2 regions of the Cellvibrio sp. BR genome follow, and region 2 is predicted to be linked to the other one. Evidence: riboswitches for the same ligand, from Rfam matches in the RefSeq annotation. Region 2 holds a riboswitch; the other holds the start of a gene.
The links. A riboswitch is a leader RNA that binds a small molecule or an ion and turns the genes downstream of it on or off. The one in region 2 is predicted to bind thiamine pyrophosphate.
Positions count from the first base shown of each region.

Region 1: it holds a riboswitch for thiamine pyrophosphate, as region 2 does, so the genes downstream of both, thiD (bifunctional hydroxymethylpyrimidine kinase/phosphomethylpyrimidine kinase) here and O59_RS05490 (FAD-dependent oxidoreductase) in region 2, are expected to answer to the same signal.

Region 1 is NZ_JH668202.1:425,058-432,652, forward strand. Features, by position in the region: gene O59_RS12130 (DUF1249 domain-containing protein) at 1-146, opposite strand, end outside; gene O59_RS12135 (NUDIX domain-containing protein) at 309-932, opposite strand; gene thiC (phosphomethylpyrimidine synthase ThiC) at 1,015-2,943, opposite strand; gene thiD (bifunctional hydroxymethylpyrimidine kinase/phosphomethylpyrimidine kinase) at 3,001-3,813, opposite strand; TPP riboswitch at 3,891-4,000, opposite strand; gene O59_RS12150 (sodium:proton antiporter) at 4,070-5,305, opposite strand; gene nhaD (sodium:proton antiporter NhaD) at 5,487-6,743, opposite strand; gene O59_RS12160 (TolC family outer membrane protein) at 7,322-7,595, shown strand, end outside.
Region 2 is NZ_JH668201.1:52,505-60,099, reverse strand. Features, by position in the region: gene guaB (IMP dehydrogenase) at 1-1,180, opposite strand, end outside; gene xseA (exodeoxyribonuclease VII large subunit) at 1,338-2,693, shown strand; TPP riboswitch at 2,739-2,866, shown strand; gene O59_RS05490 (FAD-dependent oxidoreductase) at 2,905-4,062, shown strand; gene thiS (sulfur carrier protein ThiS) at 4,076-4,282, shown strand; gene O59_RS05480 (thiazole synthase) at 4,284-5,087, shown strand; gene O59_RS05475 (HD-GYP domain-containing protein) at 5,143-6,441, opposite strand; gene O59_RS05470 (AEC family transporter) at 6,564-7,463, opposite strand.

The sequences.
Region 1 (7,595 bases), on a different contig from region 2:
TCATCGGCCTCAACAGGCGCGGTTAATTTCGTCAAGCGTGCATAATTTGCCTCACACTCCGCCATTTGCAAAGGTAAATCAACCTTGTAACGCTCTTTGTAAGTAACGTACTCGGGCTGAGCCTTGGCAACACGCAATGTAAACATAGAGACCTGATTAAAGTAGTCCCGGACGAAATAGTACCGGATTAAAACGAATAATTTATTACACCATGCGGGTGATATCGCACCATTGCCCGGGCGCACATTCTTTTTCACCCTGAGAGAAGTGTTAGTCACAGACAGGACTAAGTCAATGGCAAGAAAAATTTATTCTGCAGCAACTTGCAAACGCAAACGGTTGCGATTCATTTGCAACCACTGCAAACAAATTAACGCGGCGGCATTATTAAACGCACCGTTTAATAACTCTGCGAAAACATCATCAGCGGCTAGTACATGAACACGAATATCTTCACCTTCCTCTGGCAAACCAAAAACACCGCCGGCCTCACTGAGATCACACAAGCCGCAAAATAAATGTAACTTCTCGTCGCAGCCGCCGGGGCTGGATAAATAATTGCAAATATACTCCATCGCATAAGGTACTATATTTGCCTCTTCGATTAGCTCGCGCCGCGCAACCTCTTCTGGCGACTCGCCCTCCTCCAACATGCCGGCAACCACTTCATAACACCAAGGGCCGTTAGGCTCATCCAAGGCTCCTATACGAAATTGTTCTACCATGCCGATCAAATCCTGTTTTGGATCATAAAGCACAACTGCTACTGCTTCACCGCGCACAAATAATTCGCGACCAATCTCCTTGCCCCAGCCACCATCAAATAATTTGTGGCGCAGAAAGATTTTTTCTACACGGAAAAAACGTTTGTACATTTCTTCGCGGCGAATGATTTCCACATCCGCGCGAGTGAATTCGGGTTTTTTGATCATAAATAAAGTCTTATTGATTATTTAAATCCCCTGCTGCCCTTTCCCAAAGGGCAGCAGGGGGATTTAAAGCCTGGTCGCTGATTTAAACTCTGTGATAGATCTCAGCACCTGCTTCCAAAAACTCTTTGGATTTCTGTTTCATTTCCGCTTCCACATCGATCATCTTGATAATGTCCTGATCACCAATCACCGAAATATCAGTGCCATTTTTTGCCGCGTAGTCGCGTACTTCCTGGGTGATTTTCATCGAACAGAATTTCGGACCACACATAGAGCAGAAGTGTGCAACTTTGGCCGAATCTTTCGGCAGGGTTTCATCGTGATATGAACGGGCGGTATCCGGATCAAGGCCGAGGTTAAACTGATCTTCCCAACGGAATTCAAAACGCGCTTTGGATAATGCATTATCGCGCAATTGCGCACCCGGATGGCCTTTCGCCAAATCCGCCGCGTGCGCCGCAATTTTGTAGGTGATGATACCTTCTTTTACGTCATCTTTATTCGGTAAACCCAAATGCTCTTTGGGTGTTACATAGCAAAGCATTGCACAACCGAACCAACCGATCATGGCAGCACCAATACCTGAGGTGATGTGATCGTAACCCGGTGCTATATCCGTCGTTAATGGGCCAAGCGTATAGAAAGGTGCTTCGTCGCAGACTTCTAATTGCTTGTCCATATTTTCTTTGATCATGTGCATAGGCACGTGACCCGGGCCTTCAATCATGCATTGCACATCGTGTTTCCACGCAATCTTGGTTAACTCACCGAGCGTTTCCAGCTCGCCAAATTGCGCTTCGTCATTTGCATCAGCAATCGAACCAGGGCGCAACCCATCACCCAATGAAAAGCTAACGTCATAGGCTTTCATGATTTCGCAAATTTCGTCGAAATGGGTGTAAAGGAAATTTTCTTTGTGATGCGCCAGACACCACTTGGCCATGATCGAACCACCACGCGATACAATGCCCGTCACACGTTTAGCGGTGAGCGGCACGTAGCGCAGCAATACACCGGCGTGAATCGTAAAATAATCCACACCCTGCTCCGCTTGTTCAATCAAGGTATCGCGAAAAATTTCCCAGGTAAGATTTTCCGCAACACCGTCTACTTTCTCCAGCGCTTGATAAATAGGTACAGTGCCAATAGGCACGTGCGAGTTGCGAATAATCCACTCGCGGGTTTCGTGAATATTTTTGCCGGTAGACAAATCCATCACCGTATCAGCGCCCCAACGTGCACCCCAGGTAAGTTTTTCTACTTCTTCCTCAATCGATGAACCCAATGCCGAGTTACCGATATTGCCGTTAATTTTCACCAGAAAATTACGCCCGATAATCATCGGCTCCAATTCCGGGTGATTGATATTTGCAGGGATAATCGCACGGCCGCGCGCCACTTCATCGCGCACAAACTCCGGAGTGATTTCATCGGGGATACTTGCACCAAAACTCATGCCTTTGTGCTGCTGCCCCAAAGCTTTATATTGAGGATCTACACTCAATTCACGCGCTTGTGCCAGCGCCATATTTTCGCGGATGGCGATATATTCCATCTCCGGGGTAATGATCCCTTTTTTGGCGTAATGCATTTGCGATACGTTCATGCCCGGTTTGGCGCGGCGCGGTTTACGGGTGAGATTGAAACGCAGGCTCGCCAATTTAGGGTCGTTCAGACGTGCATTGGTAAATTCAGAGTGACTGTCTTCCAATACCTCAGTGTCATTGCGCTCTTCAATCCAGGCGGTGCGCACATCGCCCAAACCGGTGCGCAAATCAATTTTTACGTTAGGATCGGTGTAAGGGCCGGAAGTGTCGTAGACACGTACCGGTGGATTCTTCTCGCCGCCAAAATCAGTCGGAGTATCAGCGAGCGTAATCTCACGCATGGGCACTTGAATATCCGCGCGCGAACCCTGCACATAAATTTTTTGTGAGCCAGTAAAGGGCTGTACCGAAGCTTTATCGACTTCGGCGGTTTGGCTGAGAATTTTTTCGACGCTGGTATTCATAATAGTGGCCTTGTCTTAATCAGGTATTTAAACAAAATCGGGATAATAGAACGTGAATTAATAAAAAGAATAAAAGTGATGAACCGGGCCTGAGCCCTGCCCTATGTGCAATTTTTCTGAATGCACTAGTGCTTGATGTAAATACTGTTTTGCCTGTTTCACCGAGTCACTGAGTGATAATTGTTTGGCCAAACCAGCGGCAATTGCCGATGCCAAAGTACAACCGGTTCCGTGGGTATTTTTAGTGGCTAGCCGCGGCGCAGAAAAAGCTTCAACGCCCGTCGGGGTAATTAATAAATCGGTTGCTTCCTCACCATCGATGTGACCGCCCTTCATCAATACCGCGCGTGCGCCCAAAGCGATAATTTGTTCACCTTGCAATTGCATCTGCTCACGATTTTGCGCCATGCGCGTATTCAACAATACCGCCGCTTCATGCAAATTTGGAGTAACCAGCGTAGCGAGTGGTAGCAATGTTCCAATCAACGTGTGGATTGCATCTTCTGCCAATAATCTATCGCCACTGGTGGCGACCATTACCGGATCCAGTACAAAAGGAATTTGTGGGTAAGCACTCAGGGATTCAGCCACTGCTGCAATAATTTCCGCTGTTGCCAACATGCCACTTTTGATCGCACCGACATTGATATCACTCAATACCGAATGAATTTGCTGCTGCACAAACGCCGGAGGAATAGGCAATACACCTTGCACCCCCATAGTATTTTGCGCAGTGAGCGAGGTGATGGCACTGGTACCAAATACTCCCAGCGCGGAAAAGGTTTTTAGATCCGCTTGAATACCGGCACCACCGCCGCTGTCGCTACCAGCAATGGTCAGGGCTATAGGGGTCTGCAGGTGAGGGTTCATTAAATTTCCGCAATGAGTAAAAACAGTAAAGCGCGGAAAGGAGAGAAATAACCAAGGCACACTTAATAGGCATGCAAAAACTGGAGGCTCTCGTTCCCTACGCCGGTACTAACCGGATCAGGTCGGCGGGTATATCTCAGCCTCGTTGCCCGCATACAGCGAACAAAAAGCACCCCGACAAGAAAACCGCAGTCTATTGGAGTTAAGCGGCAGAGTAAAGGTAGGGACGCCGCTTGCTGCGCCCCTACCGGTGAGGTTATTTTTCCTGGGATTTCAATAAGCCCAATTTCCCTGCCAACAGTGCAGTGGTTGGAGCCTGGATCAAAATGGTGCCCAGAATAAAGATAAAGGTGATTGCACCGACCACATCGATACCCGGCACCTTCATGCCAGCCAGAATACCCACCAGCGCTGCCGGGATTACCCCGGTTTCACGGGTCCAACTCATAAATACCAACTCTTTCCATGTCCACTTGGCACGACGGTCAGGGCCTGCGCAAATAAATACCGTCAGGGGACGGGCGATAAAGATAAAAATAAACAACAGGACCAGACCAACACCCAAGTATTCTTTGAGCAAGTGGAAATCTACCTGCGAGCCCAGCAGGATAAAGATAAACATACGCATTAATAGCGCGGTATTACCCACATAATCTTCCAGATACTCGTGTTCATGATCATCGAGCGGCAAATTAAATGTCTCTTTGTTGCCGATCATCACACCGCAGGTAAATACCGCCATAAAACCGGAGGCACCGATTTTGTCGGCCAGCAAATAGACGGTGATAACTGCCAGGATAATCACAAATGGCGTCACTTCGCGAAAAATACCAAAACTGTTGTGCGCCATTAAAAACGCGGCGCTGTAGCCAACAATCGCCCCTAACACCAAGCCCATGCCAGCCTCATACGCCAGCTCCCCCAGGGAGTGAGTCAAGCTAAACCCCTCGCCGGTTCCCATCACATAAGCCACCACTGCAAATGTCGCAATCGCACCCATGGCATCATTGAGCGCTGACTCGCTCATAACCGTTTGTGATACCCGATCTTTAATCGGGACTTGTTTGAAAATCGGTACCAGAGTGGCGGGGTCAGTGGATGCCGTCAACGCCCCTAACACCAGTGCAACACCAATAGGAATGCCCAACCAGACGCCGGCGTAGGTAATGATCGCCCCGGTAATTAATACACCGAAGGTAGCGATCACCGCTAATGAAATCCATATTTCTTTTAACACAGCAAAACGCAGCGTTGCCCCGCCTTCAAACAGCAGATAACAAGCGCCGATGGTGAGAATTAGCTGATTCATCGTTGAGTCAGCTGGCACATGCAATACCCCGCCGATGGTGGGCCCCAAACCAATCCCGATGAGCAAAAAAAGGACTATGTCGGGTACCTTTATTTTTTTGGCGATCACACCGCCTAACAGCCCGGTAAAAATAATGATCCCGACATACATGAGGTCGAGCTTGGCGATATCCAATGACGACATAAGTGCTCCGCAGAAAAGTGAAAAAATGTTAAAGCAAAGAATGTGCGGATGCTGACAGCTGGCGTGAAATAACTTTATAAATTGTGTGTAAATTCGCACCCTTTTTACCCCTTGCGGGTTTTCGATCGCCCATAAAAAAACCGGAGTCAAAGCTCCGGTTTTTCAGCACCGCTCCTGGCGATCAACCAAATACTACATTGGCCAATGTCAAAGCGACTACATAACCACAGGTATACGCAATAAATACAAAGGGGGTATAGCGCAAGAATGCACCAAAGGTTAGCCCTTTCACTTTGCTCATAGCGATAATTCCCGCCGCAGAGCCAATTGCCAACAATGAACCACCCACACCTACGCCATAGGTCAACGCCAACCATTCGGGTGTTTGCAACACGGGCTCCGATTTGAGAAGCGCTGCGGTCAGGGGCACGTTATCGATCATGGCGGAGAACAAGCCCATCAAGTAGTTGGCGTATTGCGGAGCCAACTGGGCATAGAAATTGGTGAGCAAATCCAGGGTGCCAATTTCTTTGAGCATACCGACCAATAACAAAATCCCGAGAAAGAACAACAGGGTTTCATATTCGATTTGACGTACATATTCCAAAATACGCGTTTCTTCCGGGTCCATGTCCATAAAATGGCCAATAAAGAACATAATTGACAGCCCCACCAAAAAGGTCAGTACCGGCGGCACACCAAAGAAAAAGTTGAATAACATGGTGCAGGCAATGGTGCTGAAGAAGGTGCCGACAATCGCCCAATCCATGCCAGTAAAGGTGCGGGCATCTTTTTCTGTAGCAACTTGGCCGGACACACCAGGGAACATCAATCCCGCTAATACCATGACCCCTACAATCGCCGGAACCCAAAGCAGTAATAGTTGCGGCATTGTCACATGGCCGGAGAGGAAGATCATCAGCGTGGTGACATCGCCGGTGATCAAGGCAACACCACCAGAGTTAACCGCAAAAACAACCAACACCGCGAGTTTGATGCGCGTGCGCTGATCCACATCAAAAGCATGCACCAAGCCGAGCGTTACCAAGGTTGCGGTCACGTTGTCGCACACCATTGACAGTGTCATGGCAAACAAGGCTACCAATATCATCAAACTGCGGGTGCTCATCTGTGCGGGGCACAGGCGCTGCACGACGGACTGCACTATTCCCTTGGCATTGAGGTAAGCAACAAAAGTCATGGTCGCCATAAGGAACAACCACAGTGTCGCAATCTCCAACAGGTTGTGATTCAGCTTTTCCAGCATCACTTCCTGGTGTGCGTGATCACCGGCAAACATGAACATCACCAACCACGACAAGCTGCCGAAAAACAAAGTAGTTTTGGCTTTATTGATATGGATAACTTCCTCGAACACCACCCCAAGCAGGGCGAGTACGGCAAAGATCACCAATACGATTTCAATGGACATAGTCATAAAAGACCCTTTTGGTAGTTAAAAAATCGGCAGCAAGGCAACAGACCAACATCGTATCGAAGGACTTGTAACTGACAAGTAACGATTCGGCCCGGCATGAAGGAGGGTTTTACCCAAACCCGGCACAGTGCAAATGGGCGCGCATGATAAAAGTTGGCCTGCGGCGAAGCAATCAAACATTCTGCGTAAGAGGTGATATTCGCCAAAAATGACCTATTTAGGACCTACCAACGGTATAAACACAAACTAACAATTTTGCGAACAGTGAATCTGTATGCTGTTTTATTGCATCTAAGGAATTACTTGGGCTAATTGAACTCGCCAATATAGCGTCCGGCAGGTTTAGAAAGGTAAACACAGGAACCCCGCTTACATTTGTAACTTCCTGTTGCGGCACTAACGTTTTACCCTTTTTAACCACTGAACCCTTGTTCATTTCTCGACCCCAAGACAGCAAGCGGCTAAACTCCACGCAACTTGTATATTTGTGCTTACATCCGTTTTTAATTGCGCCCTCAGGCAATAAATACTGCGGATGCTGAACTGGAATTCTTAAACTCTGGACTTTGGAAACCTCTATGAAAAAGACCAAGCTCTACTTACTCGTTAGCCTGTTTTCGCTAACGCCTTTTACTGCCAGCGCCAATAGCCTGCTGGATGTGTACGAACTCGCACTGCAAAATGACGCCCAATTAAAAGCCGACAGAGCTAAATATGAAGCAGGCCTTGAAAATAAAACTATCGCCCGCTCCAATTTGTTGCCGCAGATCAATGCCAACGCCCAGATCTCGAACTCCGATATCGAAACCACTGACAATCTGACCAATACCAGCCTCAAAAATGATACCGATG
Region 2 (7,595 bases):
CCATAGCTCCCAAGGAGCCCATACCACGGTAAGCTTTGTAAGTACGGCCTTGGAACAACTCCACTTCGCCCGGCGCCTCTTCAGTACCGGCAAACATGGAGCCCATCATTACTGCATGGGCACCGGCAACCACGGCTTTGGCAATGTCGCCGGAGTAGCGAATACCACCATCGGCAATGGCAGGTACGCCAGTCCCTTCAAGTGCGGCAACTACATTGGCGATGGCCGAAATTTGCGGCACACCAACACCGCTTACGATACGGGTAGTACAAATCGAACCTGGGCCGATACCCACTTTCACTGCATCCGCACCCGCTTCAACCAACGCCAATGCCGCTGCGCCAGTGGCGATATTACCGCCAATCACTTGCACTTCCGGGTATTTGCTTTTGATTGAACGCACGCGATCCAATACATTTTTGGAATGGCCGTGGGCGGTATCTACCACCAGTACGTCCACACCTGCTTCTACGAGCGCTGCAACACGCTCGTCGGTATCGCGGCTGGTGCCTACACTCGCACCAACACGCAAACGACCTTCAGGGTCTTTGCAAGCGGTAGGGTATTTTTCGGCTTTGTTCATGTCTTTAACGGTAATCAAGCCAGTCAGCTCAAAGTTATCGTTAACGACCAATACTTTTTCGATGCGATGTTTGTGCAACAGGTTGCGCACTTCTTCGGCGGTAAAGCCTTCTTTAACGGTAACCAATTGCTCTTTGGGCGTCATGATGCTGGATACGCTGGCATCCAAATTGGTTTCAAAACGCACGTCGCGACCGGTGACTATGCCCACCAAATCGCCGTTATGCAGCACGGGAACACCGGAAATATTGTTTTTGCGAGTCAGCGCGATCAAGTCGCGGATAGTGGCAGCGGAATCGATAGTGATAGGATCTTTCACCACACCGGCTTCGAATTTCTTCACCGCGCGCACTTCAGCCGCTTGAGCTTCAATGGACATGTTCTTGTGGATAATACCAATGCCACCTTCCTGCGCCATGGCAATCGCCAAGCGGGATTCAGTCACGGTATCCATGGCGGCGGAGATGAGGGGAATATTTAATTGAATCTTGCGAGTCAACTGAGTCTTCAGGGAGACATCTTTCGGAGTGACATCCGAATAACCTGGCACCAATAATACGTCATCAAAGGTGAGGGCTTCTTCAGCAATTCGCAACATAGCAACCAACCTCAAGCAGATAAAAAATAAGCGCGGAAGTATAGCGACTTGGGCGCCGCCGGTAAACCAAAAACCACAATATCTAGTGTTGTAAGGCAGCTTAAAGGCGACGATCGAGACTATACCCGCCGCAAGCCTTCCCCTAGAATGACGCCCTATGACTAATACCCTGCACCCAACAACCACTGAACGCGAGATTTTCAGCGTTAGCCAGCTTAACCGACAGGCACGTCAACTGCTGGAAACCCACTTACCGCTGCTCTGGGTGGAGGGCGAGCTCTCCAATGTATCTACCCCCTCCTCGGGCCACTGGTATTTCACCCTGAAAGACGAGCAAGCCCAAGTGCGCTGCTGCATGTTCCGCAACCGCAATATGCTGGTGCGCTTTAAACCACAGCAGGGGCAACATGTACTACTGCGCGCCCGCGTCAGCCTTTATGAAGGCCGCGGCGACTACCAAATCATTGCCGAACACATGGAAGAAGCCGGTAGCGGCGCCCTTCAACGCGCGTTTGATGAACTAAAACACAAGCTGTCGCAAGAGGGACTGTTTAACGAGGCACACAAAAAAGCCCTGCCTCCGCTGCCCAAACACATTGGGGTTATCACTTCGCCGACAGGCGCCGCAATTCGCGATGTTCTCAGCGTACTTGAACGCCGCTTTCCCGGCATTCCCGTCACCGTGATTCCCGTTGCGGTACAGGGCAAAGAATCCGCACCGCAAATCGTAAAAGCCATAGATCTAGCCAATCGCTGCGGCTTGTTTGATGTACTACTGCTAACCCGTGGTGGTGGCTCGATGGAGGATCTTTGGTCATTTAACGAAGAGAGTGTCGCGCGTGCGATTTTCAACAGCAAACTGCCTATTGTTTGCGGCGTCGGCCACGAAGTGGATTTCACTATCGCCGATTTTGTCGCCGACCTGCGTGCACCCACACCATCCGCAGCGGCAGAACTGTTAGTGCCCGATGGCGATGATTGGCTGGATAAATTTATCGGTTTTGAAGTGCTGCTCGAGGAGGCGATGCTGCGCCGCTTGCAGCAATGGCAAAAGCATTTGCACAACCTGCGTCAGCGTTTGCGCCACCCGCGTGAACGCTTGGAACAGCAGGCGCAGCGGCTGGACAACCTGGAGTTGCGCCTCAAAAATCACATCCATAAGCTACTGGCGAACTACAAAAACCAGCTGATACAACTACGACTACGCCAGCAAGCGCATCACCCGCAAATCAGACTCGCACAATTATCCGAGCGCATTAAAAACGCCCAAACACGGCTGCATACGGCGCAACACCGGTTGATTGATCGCAAAAAACAAGCCTTGGGCGAATCAGTGCGTATGCTCAACACGCTCAGCCCACTCAGCACCCTTGAGCGCGGCTATGCGCTGGTGACTGACACCCAAACCCGCAAAGTCATTAGCGACAGCGATCAAGTCATTCCCGGCAGTGAAATCAGTGCCCGCCTTGCGCACGGCGAATTAATTTGTCGCGTGCAATCCATCCGTAAATAAACTGCGTATAGATTGCGAACTAAATTCGTGGCCAGTATATTGGCCACCTTCTTGTCGGAGCGCCTTGGTGCCTCACTTAATGAGTGAGCCATACGAAGGCTGAGATGGGTTCGGCCCAATCCGTAGAACCTGAACAGGCTAATACCTGCGGAGGGAACAAGGTGCATCAGCCACGGCTATTGCCCGCTCTCCGCCTCGACTCAGAGGCACTATGACCACACAATCTTCGACCAAACAATCCGCGGCCAACCTCAGCGCACACCATTCATCCACCCCACAAACTATTGCCATAGCGGGTGCCGGTTTGCTCGGGCGTTTACTCGCCTGGCAATTAAACAAAGCCAGGCTTGATGTCACCCTGTTTGAAGCCGGTAGTTTTACGCCCAGCGAACCCCAGAGCAAACGCGCCGCCGCGTTTACGGCGGCAGGCATGGTTGCACCGCTGAGCGAAGCCGTGGTGTCGGATGAAGGCGTTTACCGTATGGGCCAATTTGCGCTCACCCATTGGCCGCGCTGGACCAATCAACTCAATACTGATAGCACCACAACAGACCCGCTCTTTTTTAGCAACGGCAGCTTGGTCGTGGCACATCCGCAAGACGCCAGCGAGCTGGAACAATTCGCCCGCGAATTACATTTTGTCATTCCCGCTTGCAACAGTTATCAACAAATAACCCAAACACAAATTCAGGCGTTAGAGCCGGATTTAAGCCCGAATTTTCAGCAAGGACTATTTCTGCAAGAAGAAGGTCACCTGCACAATCGTGAATTTCTACGGCTATTGGGCGATAACATTATTAATAGCGCGATTAAAGTGCGAGAACACACCGCTGTCGATGTCGCAGCGGGAAAAGTCATCGCCAACGGCACTGCAGAAGAGTTTGATTTAGTCATTGACTGCCGCGGGCTGGGCGCCAAACCCCAAATGCGACAATTGCGCGGCGTACGCGGTGAGACCCTGCATGTAGAGACCAGTGAGATTCGCCTGCAACGCCCGGTGCGTTTAATGCACCCTCGCTATCAACTTTATGTGGTGCCGAAACCAGGCAATCGTTTTATTATCGGCGCAACACAAATTGAAAGTGAGGATCGCTCACCGGTTACACTGCAATCCAGCCTTGAACTAAGCAGCGCGCTTTACACCTTATCACCCGCCTTTGCCGAGGCGCGTATTATCGAAATGGACACCAATTTGCGCCCGGCGTTTATGGACAACTTACCGAAAGTAAATATTCAGGATGGCCTGATCAGCGCTAATGGATTATTTCGCCATGGGTATTTACTCGCACCGGCCGTGGTTGAAAATGTGCTAGCGCATATTTTTAAAAAACCGGAGCCGATTTTTTCTGCACTGTTAAATCACCACTAAAAAGCACGAGCTTATGACCATTGAACTGAGTGTAAACAACGAAATCAAAACGCTGGCAGACAAGGTGCTGCTCAGCGTTGCCCTACAACAATGGGGTTATGGCGACACTAAAATCGCCGTGGCGATTAATGGCGAATTTGTACCTCGCTCGACTTACCCTGAGCGCGAATTATTGAATGGCGATCAAATCGATATCGTCAAACCGGTTGGTGGAGGTTGATATGAGCTACAACAAACCTGAAAAAGATTTCACGCTCTACGGCGAAACATTTTCCAGTCGTTTTTTATTGGGCACCGCCCTTTATGCATCGCCCCAATTAATGCGCGAATCGGTTATTCAATCGCGCAGTGAAATTGTGACGCTCGGCTTGCGCAGGCAAAACCCGGCCAATCGCGATGGCGATGCAATTTGGCACTATATTCAGGAAAGCGGCTGCCGTTTGCTGCCCAATACTGCCGGTTGTAAATCGGTAAAAGAAGCCGTGACGCTGGCTGAAATGTCGCGCGAAATTTTTAATACCGATTGGATCAAACTGGAAGTAGTCGGCGACGATTACAACCTGCAACCCGATCCCTTTGGGTTACTGGAAGCTGCGGATATTTTGATTAAAAAAGGTTTTAAAGTACTGCCCTATTGCACCGATGATTTAATTTTATGTAAACGACTATTGGATGTGGGCTGCGAAGTATTGATGCCCTGGGGCTCACCCATTGGCACCGGCCAGGGCTTGTTAAATCGCTACAATTTACGCACCCTGCGCGAGCGCATTAAAGACGTACCGATGATTATTGATGCGGGACTGGGCGCGCCCTCGCAGGCCGCCGAAGCAATGGAAATGGGGTTTGATGGGATTTTATTAAATACGGCAGTGGCCAAGGCGCACAACCCGCCACTGATGGCCGAAGCCTTTGCCGATGCAATCGATGCAGGCCGCAAAGCATTTAAAGCAGGCTTGATGCAAAAACGCCAAACGGCCAGCCCGAGTACCCCAACCATTGGCCAACCCTTTTGGCATCAACAGTAATTTTAACGGGCGTTAATATCAGGAAACTGGCGGCGTATTGTGATGAACTATTTGTTTACTTAATACGGCCGCTGATATTTGCAAAACCCTCTTCTATTTTGCGTAAAATTTTTGGGTCTTTTGCATCACCCGATGAGATGTACATTTGCACCATTCGACTCAAGCGCTGCAAATGAAATTTCATTTCCTCTTGCCTAAGCGAGGCATCCGCAACTACTTGAGTGATGCTATTACCCTCTTTACCCGCCATGGATTCAAGGGACTCACGCAAATCTTCTTTGAACAACATGCTACCTTTAAAGGTGGTAGCAATATGAAAAATAACGTTTTGCAATGCATGTAGCTTTCGGTCACCGTGGGTATAGCCCACCGAGGTCAAACAATCGCGCAATTGCGTAAACCAATTCTGTAGCTGCAAATTTTGTTGCAACATCCGCTCAGCAAATTCAGGAACACCACTACCATGCACTACATTGGGCAGCGGCAATTCGCTGCGAAGAATCATGGTAGTCACAATGTCGCAACTGCGATACAAATAAGCGGCGCGATTCATCTCCAGAATAGGAATCACCTCACGCCAACGCCGCCCCTGCGCCTTAAAGCGATTAAAATAAATACCCACAATTGAATCGGCAACGGCAAGAATTTGCCCAGCAATGGAAAGTTCGCTCTCCACTTTAGCCAAAGGGTAACCCGTGCCATCACAGCGCTCGTGATGCTCACTGACCGCAGCAACTATCTCAGCAGATAAACCGGGAACATCCATCAAAATACTACGCGCAATTTCCACATGGCTTTGTATATGCAGCCAATCTTCAGCGGTTAATTTTTCGGATTTATGAAGGATTTGCGGATCGATGTGCAACATACCAATATCATGGGCAATTGCCGCCCAAAATATTTCACCAGACTCCGCCGCAGGCAAGCGCATCTCCTGCGCGATGTAAAGTGCCCAGAGGCTCACGCAGAGTGTGCGTTGATATAAATCATTCATTTGCGCTGCCATCACCGTCAAATACTGCTGCAATAACGGTAGATCCGCCAACTTGGCACATACAGGCTCAAGAGAACTCAGAGGATGCTTCTGCTCTGCTAGAGCTTGAAAATATTCGGTTGAACGAATCGTGCCCAACAAATGCTGCAGCAAATCGCTTGAGGTGATAACTGTCTTTAATTCAATAGAATTGGCGAGCGGGCGAGCGAGAGTTTTACCCTGGAGGGCGAGGCAGGTTTTTTCATCAAGCGGCGCTGACCGCGCAAGCAATAACTCACCATTTACAGTGTAAATATCGTCAGCCACCACTGCCGGATTAGCTGCCGATAATTTAACCAGATAATGAAGATAAGGATCCAATTATGATGGACTCCATTCAAGCAATTGATTAACCCCGCCGACACTATAAAAACGCGCGACAAGCCTCATCCATGTTTTTTATTTTCCCACCAATCAACGCAACACCTGCAGCCTGGAAAATCCTAGCCAAGCAATAAACGCCAGCCCCATACCGTCAATAAGCCCAGCAACAGGCTATAACCCACCATCGAGGCAGCCAACCGAGGCGCTAAATTATGAGTGGCAGCCAGCACACCAGCAGAAATCATCGCGGGCATTGCCGCCTCCAGCAAAATCACATCAGCGGCCAAACCGCGCACATCAAACAACCATAGCCCGCCCCACGCAAAAGCCGGCGTCACAATTAATATGTAGAACAATCCCAATAATAGCGGTGATAAATGCTCGCGCTCTAACGCAAATCGCCACTGCAGCCCCACAGCCACCATCACTACTGGAACCAGTGTAGACGAAATTCGCGCAAGCACCGCCTCCAACCACGCCGGATAGCTACCAAACATAGCCACCATGAAAGCGATTATCAGGGTAATAAATGGTGGAAATAACAAGATGTTGCGCACAATGCCAAGTACCGACCCGTGACCTGCTGAGTAATAGCACGCGAGCCCAACACCTACTGTATTAAGTGCGATAAATGTGCCTAACTGATCATAGAGAATGGCATAGGGTAAGGCGTTTACCCCCAAATGCGCTTCAATCAGCGGGATACCTACGAAGCCCGTATTCCCCAATGTAACGAGCAGCAACATTGCCCCCGTCACCTCGCGTGACCAAGACAACATGCGCGCAGTCACCCAGGTAAGCACTGCTGCAAATAGCATAATCAACCAGGCAGCAACTACGGTAATAACTGCCTGATGACTAAACGAAAGCTTGGGAATTTCAAGCAGAACCAATGCCGGCAAAGCTACATAAATGACGTATAAATTAAGTGAAGCCGAACTATTTTCCGGCAACCGCTTGCTGCGCTGAAATAACAACCCAATAACCAAACAAATAACTACTAGCGCAATATTGGACATAAATGACACTTACAAAAACTAAAAATAGCGAGGAAACCAGAGAACAAACCGCCCTTGGATTTGTGCCCCCTTAGTGTAGACACTACACCGAAAGCTCTGGCGTAGTGCAAATAGAAAATCATAAAAAAACCC